Regions from separate parts of the Streptomyces sp. NPDC055506 genome, predicted to be linked through region 3. Evidence: riboswitches for the same ligand, from Rfam matches in the RefSeq annotation. Region 3 holds a riboswitch; each other region holds the start of a gene.
The links. Region 3 has a riboswitch for cyclic di-AMP ahead of ACWIF2_RS30670 (transglycosylase family protein). Riboswitches for the same ligand answer to the same signal wherever they lie in the genome.
Positions count from the first base shown of each region.

Region 1: linked by a shared signal. The riboswitch ahead of ACWIF2_RS05910 (transglycosylase SLT domain-containing protein) and the one ahead of ACWIF2_RS30670 (transglycosylase family protein) in region 3 are both predicted to bind cyclic di-AMP.
Region 2: linked by a shared signal. The riboswitch ahead of ACWIF2_RS24915 (M23 family metallopeptidase) and the one ahead of ACWIF2_RS30670 (transglycosylase family protein) in region 3 are both predicted to bind cyclic di-AMP.
Region 4: linked by a shared signal. The riboswitch ahead of ACWIF2_RS34360 (NlpC/P60 family protein) and the one ahead of ACWIF2_RS30670 (transglycosylase family protein) in region 3 are both predicted to bind cyclic di-AMP.

Region 1 covers NZ_JBSHKH010000009.1:40,001-43,414, forward strand. Annotated here, with positions in the region: gene ACWIF2_RS05905 (HAD family hydrolase) at 1-794, shown strand, start outside; gene ACWIF2_RS05910 (transglycosylase SLT domain-containing protein) at 758-1,528, opposite strand; cyclic di-AMP (ydaO/yuaA leader) riboswitch at 1,532-1,702, opposite strand; gene ACWIF2_RS05915 (polyprenyl synthetase family protein) at 2,212-3,222, shown strand.
Region 2 covers NZ_JBSHKH010000070.1:38,386-41,799, forward strand. Annotated here, with positions in the region: gene ACWIF2_RS24910 (alpha-galactosidase) at 1-726, shown strand, start outside; cyclic di-AMP (ydaO/yuaA leader) riboswitch at 1,057-1,213, shown strand; gene ACWIF2_RS24915 (M23 family metallopeptidase) at 1,218-2,141, shown strand; gene ACWIF2_RS24920 (DUF6250 domain-containing protein) at 2,328-3,044, shown strand; gene ACWIF2_RS24925 (SGNH/GDSL hydrolase family protein) at 3,190-3,414, shown strand, end outside.
Region 3 covers NZ_JBSHKH010000107.1:14,172-17,585, forward strand. Annotated here, with positions in the region: gene ACWIF2_RS30665 (transglycosylase family protein) at 20-982, shown strand; cyclic di-AMP (ydaO/yuaA leader) riboswitch at 1,211-1,377, shown strand; gene ACWIF2_RS30670 (transglycosylase family protein) at 1,382-2,077, shown strand; gene eno (phosphopyruvate hydratase) at 2,338-3,414, shown strand, end outside.
Region 4 covers NZ_JBSHKH010000138.1:16,793-20,206, reverse strand. Annotated here, with positions in the region: gene ACWIF2_RS34365 (SLAC1 family transporter) at 1-143, opposite strand, end outside; gene ACWIF2_RS34360 (NlpC/P60 family protein) at 220-1,392, opposite strand; cyclic di-AMP (ydaO/yuaA leader) riboswitch at 1,401-1,559, opposite strand; gene pcrA (DNA helicase PcrA) at 1,864-3,414, shown strand, end outside.

The DNA.
Region 1 (3,414 bases), on a different contig from region 3:
TGCGCGGCGACGACACCCTCTCCGACCGGTCGCTCGCCGTGCTCGCGCGGGTGGCGGAGGCCGGTGCCCAGCACCTCGTGGTGACGGGCCGGCCGGCGCCGCGTGTGCGACCGCTCCTCGACGACCTCCGCTGCACGGGGCTCGCGGTGTGCGGGCAGGGCGCGCAGGTGTACGACGCCGGCGCGGACCGGCTGCTGTGGTCCATCACCCTGGACCGGGAACTGGCGGAGACCGCGCTCGGCAAGATCGAGGCCGAGGTGGGGCAGGTGTACGCCGCGGTCGACCAGGACGGGGTCGACGGGCTCACGCTCATCGAGCCGGGCTATCTCATGCCGCACCCGACCCTGCCGGCCGTACGGGTCGACCGGCGCGACGACCTGTGGTGCGAGCCGATCAGCAAGGTGCTGCTGCGCCATCCCTACCTGACGGACGACGAGTTGGCGGCGACGGCCCGTTCGGTGGTCGGCTCACTGGCGACGGTGACGATGTCGGGGCCCGGCACGGTCGAGCTCCAGCCGTGCGGGGTCACCAAGGCGACGGGCCTGGCGCTGGCCGCCGAGCATCTGGGGCTGCGGCCGGCGGACACCATCGCCTTCGGCGACATGCCCAACGACATCCCGATGTTCGACTGGGCCGGCCACGGCGTCGCGATGGCGAACGCCCATCCCGAACTCAAGGCCGTGGCCGACGAGATCACCCTGTCGAACGAGGACGACGGCATCGCCGTCGTCCTCGAGCGACTGCTGGGCGGGACGGCTCAGTACGGGCCGTTGACGTTGTCGATCGAGCCGTAGCGGTCGGCCGCGTAGTTGCAGGCCGCGGTGATGTTGGCGACCGGGTCGTACGGGTCCCACGACGTGCCGTCCACGTGGTAGGCCTGGAAGGTCGGGTCGATGGTCTGGAGCAGGCCCTTGGAGGGGGTGCCCTTGACTGCGTTGGAGTCCCAGTTGTTGATCGCCTGGGGGTTGCCGGACGACTCGCGCATGACGTTGCGGTAGATGCCGTCGTACGACCCCGGAATGCCCTTCTGCGCCATGATGTCCAGCGCCTCGCGGATCCATCCGTCGAGGTTGTCGGCGTAGGTCTTCGCGGAGGCCTGGGTGGCCTTGGCGACGCCGCCGGCGGGCTTCGCGGCCGGCTTGGCGGACGACTTGGTGGCCTTCTTCGTGGCGGCCGCCTTGGTCGTCGACACCTTCAGCTTCAGGCCCGGGTGGATCAGCTTCGGGTCGTCGCCGATGGCGGAGCGGTTGTCCTTGTAGAGCTTCTTCCAGCCGCCCGAGACGTCGTACTTGTCCGCGATGCGGTAGAGCGTGTCGCCCTTGGTCACGGTGTACGAGAGCGACTTGGGCTGGGCCGCCTGGGGCACGGACTGTGCGACGGCGGGGGCGCTCTGCGGCGCCTCGGCGGCGCTCGCGTAGGTGGCTCCGAGGAGCGGGAGGGTCAGTGCCGCTCCGCCGGTGCCGGCGATCGCGACACCTCGGGAGAGCGGGTTGGTTCTGGGGCGACGGTGCTTGCCTCGTCCGGCCATGGCGATATTCCTCTCCGGCGCCTGCGAGGTGAGCTGTCGGGTTCGGGCCGGGAGGTGCCCGGCCGCGTACGGCGGTGTACTGCCGTGCGCGGCTTCACCCCGAGCCGTGCCGCTGTGCGGACCGGCGACTTACCTGGGTCCCCCGCTCCTGCCCTGCGTGAGTGAGTCGGTTCGTGTGGGGGTCCGGGCGGCGGCAGGATTCGGCGTCCGCCGGACAGGCCGGGAACGTATGCGAGAGCACATGTCGGGAACAAGCGCCGGAGTCACATATCGCGCGGTTGACCTTGGTCAGGGGTGTTTGGTCCGCTTGATCCTTTGCGAGAGCCAAGGCTCAACTGGCGTTCGGCTGAAGGAGGTACGGGTCGATGCCGGGGTGGCGCGACAAAGGGGTTAACGTGATTCAACTCACTGATCACAAGCCTGTGGGGCAATTGCCGTCAAAGGGGATTTGCTCAATCGTCATGGCAAATCGTGAATATCTCACTATCGACTGGTAAGTCGACAAATGTCTGTTCTTATGGCCCGATCAAAAACATAACGGTCGTGATCAGATACCACCCGGCCTGTAACCATGGGCGCTGGCGGTGATCGAAACGTGACCGGATACGCTGACTCGAGTGATGGCAGCGACCTATCGACAATCCGCGTAATCACCGGCAGACACAGCAGACAGGAGACCCCTCGTGACCGACGTCGGGCCGTTCGGGCTGAGCGTGCGGGACCAGGCTCTGGAAGCCGATGTCCAGGCCGGGTTGGCGGCTGTCGAGGAAGGCTTGTTCGAGGCCACCAAGAGTGAGGTGCCCTTCATCACGGAGGCCGCCCAGCATCTGGTGCGGGCCGGCGGCAAGCGGTTCCGTCCGCTGCTCGTGATGCTCTCCGCCCAGTTCGGCGACCGGTACGCGCCCGGGATCGTGCCGTCGGCCGTCGTCGTGGAGCTGACCCACCTCGCCACGCTGTACCACGACGACGTGATGGACGAGGCGACGGTGCGCCGCGGGGTCGCGAGCGCGAACACCCGCTGGGACAACTCCGTCGCGGTCCTCACCGGCGACTTCCTCTTCGCCCGTGCCTCGCACACCCTGGCCGACCTCGGTCCGGAGGCGGTGCGGGTGCAGGCCGAGGCGTTCGAACGGCTGGTGACCGGGCAGATCCTGGAGACGGCCGGACCGCAGGACGGCCGCGACCCCGTCGAGCACTACCTGGACGTGCTGGGCGGCAAGACCGGTTCGCTGGTGGCCGTGTCGTGCCGGTTCGGCGCGATGATGTCCGGCGCCGACGAGACGACCGTGGACGTGCTGACCCAGTACGGCGAGCGGCTCGGCGTCGCCTTCCAGCTCGCGGACGACGTCCTGGACATCGCCTCCGACTCCCACGAGTCCGGCAAGACCCCCGGCACCGACCTGCGCGAGGGCATCCCCACGATGCCGGTGCTGCGGCTGCGCGAGCGGGCGGCCCGGCTCGGGCTCGCCGACGACATCGCCCTGTGCGAGCTGCTGGACTCCGACCTCACCGACGACCAACGGCACGCCGAGGCCCTGCGCCTGCTGCGCGCCCACCCGGCGCTGGAGCAGGCCCGGAAGGACACCGTCCGCTACGCCCAGGACGCCCGCTCGGCGCTGGCCCCCCTGCCCGAGTGCGCCGCGAAGACGGCACTCGTGGAGCTGTGCGACGCGGTGGTGCACCGGGCCGGCTGACCGGCAACCCCTACGGGTCGGGGGAGAAGCCGCCCCTCCGTGTCATACCCCAGCAGTACGTGGAGTTGAGTCCGCGGTCTGACGTATCTCCCTGGCCGATTTGGTCAGATGGAAACCACGGAAAACACCAAACCTCACCTGTTCGGGTGAGAATGGCGGCCAGGGACGAGTGCGTGGACGACACGGACAGCC
Region 2 (3,414 bases), on a different contig from region 3:
TTCACCGACGCCGGCTGGCCGGACGACCCCTACCCGCAGCGGCTCTGGGTCGACCACGTCCATGCCCTGTACGCCCTGCTGGACCGGTTGCGGGCGGCCCACCCCGGTGTGGCCTTCGAGTCGTGCTCGGGCGGCGGCGGCCGGATCGACCTCGGGGTGCTGGGCCGCACGGACCAGGTGTGGACCTCCGACAACACCGACCCGCTCGACCGGCTCGCCATCCAGCACGGCTTCAGCCAGATCCATCCGGCCCGGGTCATGGCCGCCTGGGTCACCGACAGCCCGAACGCCATGCTCAACCAGCGGGCCAGCTCCCTGCGGTTCCGGTTCGTCAGTGCCATGGCCGGTGTGCTCGGAGTGGGTGGCGACCTCACACGGTGGACGGCGGAGGAGCTCGCCGAGGCGCGGGGCTGGGTGGAGCTCTACAAGGAGATCCGGCCCGTGGTGCAGCGCGGCGACCTGTACCGGCTGCGGGCGCCGGAGGGCGGCTCGAGCGCGGTGCAGTACGTCCTCGGTGACGAGACCGTCGTCCTCGCCTGGCTCCAGGCGCAGCGCTACGGCGAGCCCGTTCCGGCCCTCCGGCTGCGGGGTCTCGACCCGACAGCAGTGTACGAATGCCTCGAAACGGGCGAAGTTCACCGAGGGGTCGTACTCACTCACCACGGACTGCGGATCGGTCTGCGCGGGGATCTGGATGCCGCGGTAGTCCGCCTTCGGCGCAAGTAGCCGTTCTGTCCGGATCGGGTGGATAAGGCGAATAAGGCACTTCAGGTGTTTAGGTATAACGTGCCCCGATCGTAAAGGAGATGAGGTCGGGGTGCGTGACCATCGTCATATTCGTGACGATCTGTTGTCGTCATGTTCACGTAATTCTTGCGTTATTCAGGGGCATTGAGGCGAAACAGAGATCGGAAATCCACGCTCGGTGACGGGAAATGTGCCGACGCGTCAAGAAAAACGCCCTCACGGGCAACCGCAAGCTTGTCCCATTGCGTCTCGGTCGCTTACGTTCCACACCAATCCGGACGGACGCCTAATCCTGCCGCCGCCCGGAGCCCCACACACTCACCCGTGTATGGCAGGAGCGGGGGACCCACAGGTAAGACGCCTGTTCCGGTTCCCGGAACGGCTTGGGGTTCAGCCGCACTTCGGCGCGGCCGGGCATCTCCAGCCCGCACCCGACAGCTCACCTCGCAGGCGCCGGAGAGGAATTCGCCATGCCCGCGAAGGGTAAGCACCGCCGCCCGAAGTCCCAGCGCTTCACCCGCTCCATAGCCGTCGCCGGAACCGGTGGGGCCGCCCTCGCCCTTCCGCTCATGGGGGCCGCAGGCGCCCACGCCGCGACCCCGCAGTCGGCTCCGGAAAAGGCCGTCCAGTCCGCTCCGGCCGCAGAGAAGAAGGCCGCCGGAAAGGCCACGGGCGCCCACACGTACACCGTGAAGGCCGGCGACTATCTCGCGAAGATCGCCGACGACCAGAACGTCAGCGGCGGCTGGAAGAAGCTCTACAGCGACAACCGTGACGCCGTCGGCTCCGACCCGTCGCTGATCCACCCGGGCCTGAAGCTCTCGATCGGCAAGAAGACGGCGAGCGCGCCCAAGACGCAGTCGTCCGCGCCCAAGGCGGCCGAGAAGCCCAAGGCGTCGGCTGAGAAGTCGTCCGCCTCCGAGTCGGCCCCGAAGGCCGACACCGCCGCGAAGCCGGCCGCCGCCAAGCCGGCCGCCGAGGCCTCCGGCTTCAGCCTCCCGGTGGACGGCGCCGCCGTCGGAACCCCGTACCACATGTCCGGCAGCATGTGGTCCAGCGGCTACCACACCGGTGTCGACTTCGTCGTCCCGACCGGCACCTCGCTCAAGGCCGTCGGCGCCGGCACGGTCGTCTCCGCCGGCTGGGGCGGCGCGTACGGCAACCAGGTCGTCATCCAGCTCGAGGACGGCAAGTACGCGCAGTACGCCCACCTGTCCCAGCTCTCCGTCTCGGCCGGCCAGACCGTGACGGCCGGGCAGCAGGTCGGCCTGTCCGGTGCGACCGGCAATGTGACCGGACCGCACCTGCACTTCGAGATCCGCACCTCGCCGGACTACGGCTCGGACGTGGACCCGGTCGCCTACCTGCGCTCGCACGGCGTCTCCGTGGGCTGACCCCTCGCACGACCACCTGCCTGACACGCAGCCGAAGGCCGGACCCCGATCCCCGGGTCCGGCCTTCGGTGTGTGCGGCTGCCGGTCGACTCAATCGATCGGCCCTCAAGGGATCGACAGAAGGCGGCAGTTGGGACACAGTGATCCCGTCGTGAGTGCAAGCGCTTTCTGAAGGAGCCGTGTCCCGTGCCGACCACCCGCAGAACGTTCGGAGCCCTGGCGGCCGGAGCCGCGCTGGCGACCCTCGCCCCGTCGGGGAGCGCCCACGCCGCACCCCGGCGCCGCCGCCTCATCGCCCACGACGACTTCTGCCACGGCCTCGGTCGGTGGGCGGCCGAACTCCAGGACGGCGGCTCCGTCACCGCCTCCCGCGGCGTCCTGGACATCGACGTACCGGGCGGAGCGACCGTCTGGTTCAGGCGGCGTCTCGAGGGGCCGTACGTCCTCGAGTACACCGCCACGCCCGTCTCCGAGGGCGGGGTCAACGACCGGGTCTCGGACCTCAACAACTTCTGGAACGCGACCGACGTCCGCTCCCCGGAGGACCTCTTCGCGACGCCGCGCGGCGGGGCGCTGGAGGAGTACGACCACCTGACGACGTACTACGCCGGGTTCGGCGCCAACTACAACACCACGACCCGGCTGCGGCGTTACGTGGGCCAGGCCGGTGTGCGCCCACTGGTCTACGACTACACCGAGCCGCTGCTGGTCCCGGGCGAGCCGAACCGGGTCCGGATCGTCTCCGACGGGTCGACGGTGCGGTGGTGGAACAACGGGCGGCTCGTCTTCGACTACACCGATCCGCAGCCGTACACGAGCGGGCACTTCGCCTTCCGGACCGTGTGGAGCCATTTCCGGATCACGGGCTTCCGGGTCTGGCGACTGACCCCGGAACGTCCGTGAGGGGCGGCCTATTCCGGAGTTGGCGAAGCCTTTAGGAGTGGCTTATCTCACCGCCCGTCAACCCCTTCCTACGGTCGCGTAGGTCACATTCGAGGGTGAATCATGAGCGGCTGTGGCAGACGATTCGAAGAGTGACAGCAGAGCAGTGATCGGGTCGTACGTGGCGCTGGGGGACAGCTTCACCGAGGGCGTCGGCGATCCCGGCCCCGACGGGGCGTTCGTCGGCTGGGCCGACCGGTTCGCCGTCCTGCTCGCCGACCGCAGGCCCGAAGGCGACTTCCGGTACACCAACTTGGCCGTACGCGGAAAACTCCTCGACCAGATCGTGGCGAACCAGCTCCCGCGGGCCGTCGACATGGCCCCGGACCTC
Region 3 (3,414 bases):
CTTCGCGAAAGGTCTCCGTATGCTCTCCGGGAACGGTCGGCACCGTCGCCCCCGCCAGGCTCCGGCTCTCCTCGTCGCGGCAGGAGTGACCGGCTCCGCCATCGCGATCCCGCTCCTCGGGGCCTCCGGCGCCAGCGCTGCCGATGCCACGACCTGGGACCGGGTCGCGGACTGCGAGACCGGTGGCGCCTGGAGCCAGAACAGCGGCAACGGATACTTCGGCGGGCTGCAGTTGTCGCAGGAGGACTGGGAGAACAACGGCGGCCTCGACTACGCCCCGAGCGCCGACCTGGCCAGCCGTTCCCAGCAGATAGCCGTGGCCGAGAGAATCCTCGCCGACCAGGGGGCCGGTGCCTGGCGCACCTGTGGACTGCTCTCCGGCCTCGAGCAGGACAAGGGGTCGGACACCTCTGAATCATCCGACTCGTCCGGTTCATCGGACTCGTCCGGATTGCTCGACTCTCTCGGCTCGTCCCCTTCGTCGTCCGCCTCGCCGTCGCCTGACGCGTCGTCGACCTCAGAGGATGAAACCGCCAAGCCCGACAAGTCGCCCGAATCCGAGGGTTCCGCCACGCAGGGTCAGGAGCCCAGCGGCTCCCCGTCGGCCACGCCCGAGGGTGACAAGTCCGACAACTCGCGGCAGAACGACGACTCTTCGCGGTCCGCCGAGAACGGGACCGACACCGGCTCCGGCCGTCATCGCGGCCCCAGCGCCGACGAGACCCAGGCGCCCGAGAGCGGCCGCACGGACGAGTCCACGGGTCGTCACGCCTCGCGCGGCGACGAGGGCTCCGACGACTCGTCCGAGGGTGCCTACATCGTGGGTATCGGCGACAGCCTCTGGTCCATCGCCGACTCCCTTGACATCAGCGGCGGATGGCACGAGCTCTACGACGGCAACAAGAAGGCCGTCGGCACCGACCCGGACCTCATCCGCCCCGGTCAGAAGCTCACGGTCGAGGGCGAAGCGGACGAGAAGTAGCTGTTCGGGCAGTGCGGAAACGGGGGCGGAAGTCGCCCCGAAACCGCGCGAGTTCGCGTCATATTTCGCGGCGAATGTCCCGTTTGGGGCCCGTGAGAGATAGATCTCAGAAGCCCTGATCGGCTTTGAAATTCGGCGGATCGCGTGGCTACGGTCGGGACCGCTCGTCACCACGAGCCCCGGCTGCCGCAACGCCGAATCCTGCCAGCGGCCGTACGGGAACAGTCGTCGCGTCAAGCGCCGTAGGCAGGAGCGGGGGACCCAAGGTAGGTGCCCGACCGGCCAGTTGCGCCGGAAGGGCTTGGGGTGAAGCCGTGTCCCGGGAGGGACGCGGCCGGGCAACTCAACCGGCCCGAACCCGACAGCTCACCTCGCAGGCGTCGGTGAGGGGATCCTTCCATGCTGTTTTCCAGCAAGGGCAAGCACCGCCGTCCGTCCAAGGCCAGCCGTGCCATCGCCGTCGCCGGTGTCACCGGCGCCGCTGTCGCCGCCCCGCTGATGGCCGCCGGCGGCGCCTCCGCCGCCACCGCCTCCGAGTGGGACGCCGTCGCCCAGTGCGAGGCCGGCGGCAACTGGTCCATCAACACCGGCAACGGCTACTACGGCGGTCTGCAGTTCTCCGCCTCCACCTGGTCCGGCTACGGCGGCACCAAGTACGCCGCCACCGCCGACCAGGCCACCAAGGAGCAGCAGATCGAGATCGGCGAGAAGGTCCTCGCGGGCCAGGGCAAGGGTGCCTGGCCGGTCTGCGGCAAGGGCCTGTCGAGCGCCGGCTACAGCGGCGGCTCCTCCTCGGACGACTCCGGCAGCTCCTCGCAGCAGAGCCGGCAGAGCACCGAGTCCCGCGAGACCGAGCAGCAGCCGGCCTCCCGCTCCGACGAGCGCCCGGCCGCCAAGAAGACCGTCACCACCCCGACCGGCAAGAAGGTCAAGAAGGGCGACGGCGAGTACAAGGTCGCCAAGGGTGACACCCTCAGCTCGATCGCGTCGGACAAGAAGGTCGAGGGCGGCTGGGAGAAGCTCTTCCAGCTGAACAAGGACATCGTCGAGGACGCCAACCTCATCTACCCGGGCCAGCAGCTGCACCTGAAGTAAGCAGCAGCTCTCAAGGGCTCCCCGCCCCGGTGCGTGTTCCCCCCGTACGCGCGCCGGGGCGGGGGTTTTTTCTGCCCGGCTTTTCCACAACCGTCTTTGTTCCGTTCGGAAACAATTTACGCTCGGTTCTGTCCATGGGGTGGGCGACCCGGTGGCCGATCGGCCGGAGCCGGTTAGGCTCATGTCGCGAGCCACCACGGCCCGCACCTCGCCGGGTCCCCGCGACCCGCGTACCCGCGTCACATAAGAAGGAGATGCTCGTGCCGTCCATCGACGTCGTCGTAGCCCGGGAAATCCTGGACTCCCGAGGCAACCCCACGGTCGAGGTCGAGGTCGGCCTCGACGACGGCAGCACCGGTCGTGCCGCCGTCCCGTCCGGCGCCTCCACGGGCGCCTTCGAGGCCATCGAGCTGCGTGACGGCGACTCGAACCGCTACCTCGGCAAGGGTGTGGAGAAGGCCGTCCTCGCGGTCATCGAGCAGATCGGCCCGGAGCTCGTCGGCTACGACGCCACCGAGCAGCGCCTGATCGACCAGGCGATGTTCGACCTGGACGCCACCGACAACAAGGGCTCCCTCGGCGCCAACGCCATCCTCGGCGTCTCCCTCGCCGTCGCCCACGCCGCCTCCGAGGCCAGCGACCTGCCGCTGTTCCGCTACCTGGGCGGCCCGAACGCGCACCTGCTGCCGGTGCCGATGATGAACATCCTGAACGGCGGCTCGCACGCCGACTCCAACGTGGACATCCAGGAGTTCATGATCGCCCCGATCGGCGCGGAGTCCTTCTCCGAGGCCCTGCGCTGGGGCGCCGAGGTCTACCACACGCTGAAGAAGGTCCTGAAGAGCAAGGGCCTGGCCACCGGCCTCGGCGACGAGGGCGGCTTCGCCCCGAACCTCGGCTCCAACCGCGAGGCCCTCGACCTCATCCTCGAGGCGATCAAGGAGGCCGGCTACACCCCCGGCGAGCAGATCGCCCTCGCGCTCGACGTGGCCGCGTCCGAGTTCTACAAGGACGGCGCCTACACCTTCGAGGGCAAGACGCGCTCCGCCGCCGAGATGACCGAGTACTACGCCGAGCTCGTCGACGCGTACCCGCTGGTCTCCATCGAGGACCCGCTGTTCGAGGACGACTGGGACGGCTGGAAGACCATCACCGAGAAGCTCGGCGACAAGGTCCAGCTCGTCGGCGACGACCTGTTCGTCACCAACCCCGAGCGCCTCGCCCGCGGCATCGACGAGAACGCCGCCAACGCCCTGCTGGTCAAGGTCAACCAGATCGGCTCGCTGACCGAGACCCTGGACGCCGTCGAGCTGGCCCAGCGCAACGGCTTCAAGTGC
Region 4 (3,414 bases), on a different contig from region 3:
GCCAGGCCGAGGGTGATGCGTGAGAGGACCTCGTACCCGGCCAGATCCAGACCGACCGACAGGGTCCCGGTCGCCAGCACGGCGGCACTGGCCGCCGGAGCACGCTGCGCCCACCAGGCGACGGAGGGGGAGTGGCCGGGCATGGGGCCGATGCTAGGAGGCCCCGCGCGCGTTACGGGCAGGCCACGCGCGCGGGGTCCCAAAAACCTGCGAGACCCGTCAGGCCGGCCGCACCACGCTGTGGATCGACGACTCGCCGTCGTAGTAGATCGACTCCTCGCGCACGTATGTGCCGGGCTTCGGAGCGTGGATCATCATGCCGTTGCCGATGTAGATGCCGACGTGGGTGACATCGTCGTAGAAGAAGACCAGGTCACCGGGCTGAGCGTCGGCCAGGGGGACCGTGGTGCCGGCGTTGACCTGGTCGTACGTCGTGCGCGGCAGGGTCACCCCGGCGGCCTTCCAGGCGCCCAGGGTGAGGCCGGAGCAGTCGTAGGAGCCGGGGCCGGTGGCGCCCCAGACGTACGGCTTGCCGATCTGGGCGCGGGCGAAGGCGAGCGCCTTGTCGGCCTTGGTGGCGTACGAGGAGTCGGGCGCGGTGGACGACGAGGACGAACCCGTCGAGGAGGAGCCGCTGTCCTGCTGCTGGGCGGCCTCCTGCTCCTGTTCCTGCTGCCTCTGCTGCTCGGCCTGCTGCCGGGCCAGCTCGGCGGCCTTGCGGGCGGCCTCCTCCTGCTTCTCCTTCTCGATCGCCGCGAGCCGCGCCTTCTCCTCGGCGGTCAGCTTCGACAGCAGCTCGCGGGCGTCGGCGAGCTTCCTCTGGACGGTCGCCTTGGCCGTCTTCAGGTCGCCCTGCGACTCGGTGAGCGTCTCGAGGCTCTCAGCGGCCTCCTGACGCTTCTCCATCGTCTCTGACTGCTGAGTGATGTAGTCGTCGACCGCCACCTTCTGACGGCCGGTCATCCGGTCCATCAGCTGGGTCTGGTCGAAGTAGTCCTGCGGGGTGTCCGCGAGCAGGAACGTCGCCGTGTCCGGGGTGGAGGCGCCGGTGCGGTACTGGGCGGCGGCGAAGGTGCCCAGCTCCTCCCGCGCCTCGTTCAGCTTCTGGGTGCGCTTCGCGACGTCGTCGAGGAGAGTGTCGACGCGCTTGCGCTGCTTGGCGGTCTTCTCCTTGGCGCCGTTGTACTTCTCGGTCGCGGACCCCGCCTGGCGGTAGAGGTCGTCGACCTTCTTCTCGACTTCCTCCAGGCTGGGCTTGTCGTCGGCCTCGGGGGCGGCGTTGGCCGACTGGGACAGCAGGGCCACGGAGGTGAGGGCCGCCGTCGCGAGGGCGGGGGTCCGTATGCCTGCAACGCGCGAACCCGTAGGACGCGACTTGCGGTGCGACGCCAAGGGAGGCGACTCCTTCCATGCTCCGCCTACCGGGTTAGCTGTCGGGTTCGGGCGGGTGGTTCGGAAGGGTTGCCCTACGGCCGTCTCCGGAAAAGGAGTCGGGCCGATTCACCCCGGGGTCTCGGTTGGGTCCCCGGCTCTGGCTGCCGCTGCGGCACGCCTGACTCGGCGGAGGCCACGCGGCCCGGCGACGTTCGCCGGTGGGGGTCGTGTGACCTCCTCGCACGGTAGCCAACTCGTGTGGCCCTTGTGAAGGTTGATGGGTGATATGCCCGATACATTTCCGTGACCTTGCTCATGAGCATCGCCGAGAGTGATCGTTCGAGGGGGGTTGGTCACTGTTCATGCGTAATTGTGAAGGCCGTAGCGGCCTGTGATCACGTGCACCTGGAGGGTGACAGGGGGGTCCTTTCGGCGATGTTCTCAGGGCGGCGGCGGGCTGTCAGTGGGGCGCCCTAGACTCGGAGAGCGATGAGCAGCCTCTTTGACGACAGCTTCCTGGCGGACCTCCAGGCCCAGCGGGGCCCCGCGGACGAGCCCCCGCCGCCGCCCGAGGACGATCATGTGCCGGAGCCCGTTCCGGATGATCTGTTCGGCGGGAAGTTCGACGTGCCGCCGGACCGCGACGCCTACTACCGGGACGGCGCCGCGCGCCCGCCGGTGGACGCCGCCGCGCTCCTGGAGGGGCTGAACGACAACCAGCGCGCCGCCGTCACACACTCCGGCTCCCCGCTGCTCATCGTGGCCGGCGCCGGCTCCGGCAAGACCCGTGTGCTCACGCACCGCATCGCCCACCTGCTCGCCGAGCGGGACGTCCACCCGGGCCAGATCCTCGCCATCACCTTCACCAACAAGGCCGCCGGCGAGATGAAGGAGCGTGTCGAGCAGCTCGTCGGCCCGCGCGCGAACGCCATGTGGGTGATGACGTTCCACAGCGCCTGCGTCCGCATCCTGCGCCGGGAGAGCAAGAAGCTCGGCTTCACCTCGAGCTTCTCGATCTACGACGCCGCCGACTCCAAGCGGCTGATGGCCCTGGTCTGCCGCGACCTGGACCTCGACCCCAAGCGCTTCCCGCCGAAGTCCTTCAGCGCCAAGATCAGCAACCTGAAGAACGAGCTGATCGACGAGGAGGACTTCGCCGCCCAGGCCGGCGACGGCTTCGAGAAGACCCTCGCCCAGGCCTACGCCATGTACCAGTCGCGGCTGCGCGAGGCGAACGCCCTCGACTTCGACGACCTGATCATGACGACGGTCAACCTGCTGCGCGCCTTCCCGGACGTCGCCGAGCACTACCGCCGCCGCTTCCGCCACGTCCTCGTGGACGAGTACCAGGACACCAACCACGCCCAGTACGCCCTCGTCCGGGAGCTCGTCGGCACCACCGAGCACCCCGTCGACGTCCCGCCCGAGGCGGAGGTCCCGCCCGCCGAGCTGTGCGTGGTGGGTGACGCCGACCAGTCGATCTACGCCTTCCGCGGCGCGACGATCCGCAACATCCTCCAGTTCGAGGAGGACTACCCGGACGCGACGACGATCCTGCTGGAGCAGAACTACCGCTCCACCCAGACGATCCTCAGCGCGGCCAACGCGGTCATCGAGCGCAACGAATCCCGCCGCCCCAAGAACCTGTGGACCAACGCGGGCACGGGCGCGCAGATCACCGGCTATGTCGCCGACACCGAGCACGACGAGGCGCAGTTCGTCGCCGACGAGATAGACCGTCTCACCGACGCGGGCGAGGCGAAGGCCGGCGACGTCGCCGTCTTCTACCGCACCAACGCCCAGTCCCGTGTCTTCGAAGAGATCTTCATCCGCGTCGGCCTGCCCTACAAGGTCGTCGGCGGCGTCCGCTTCTACGAGCGCAAGGAGGTCCGGGACGTCCTGGCCTACCTGCGCGTGCTGGCCAACCCGGAGGACTCGGTGCCGCTGCGCCGGATCCTCAACGTGCCCAAGCGCGGCATCGGCGACCGCGCCGAGGCGATGATCGACGCCCTCTCCCAGCGGGAGAAGATCAGCTTCCCG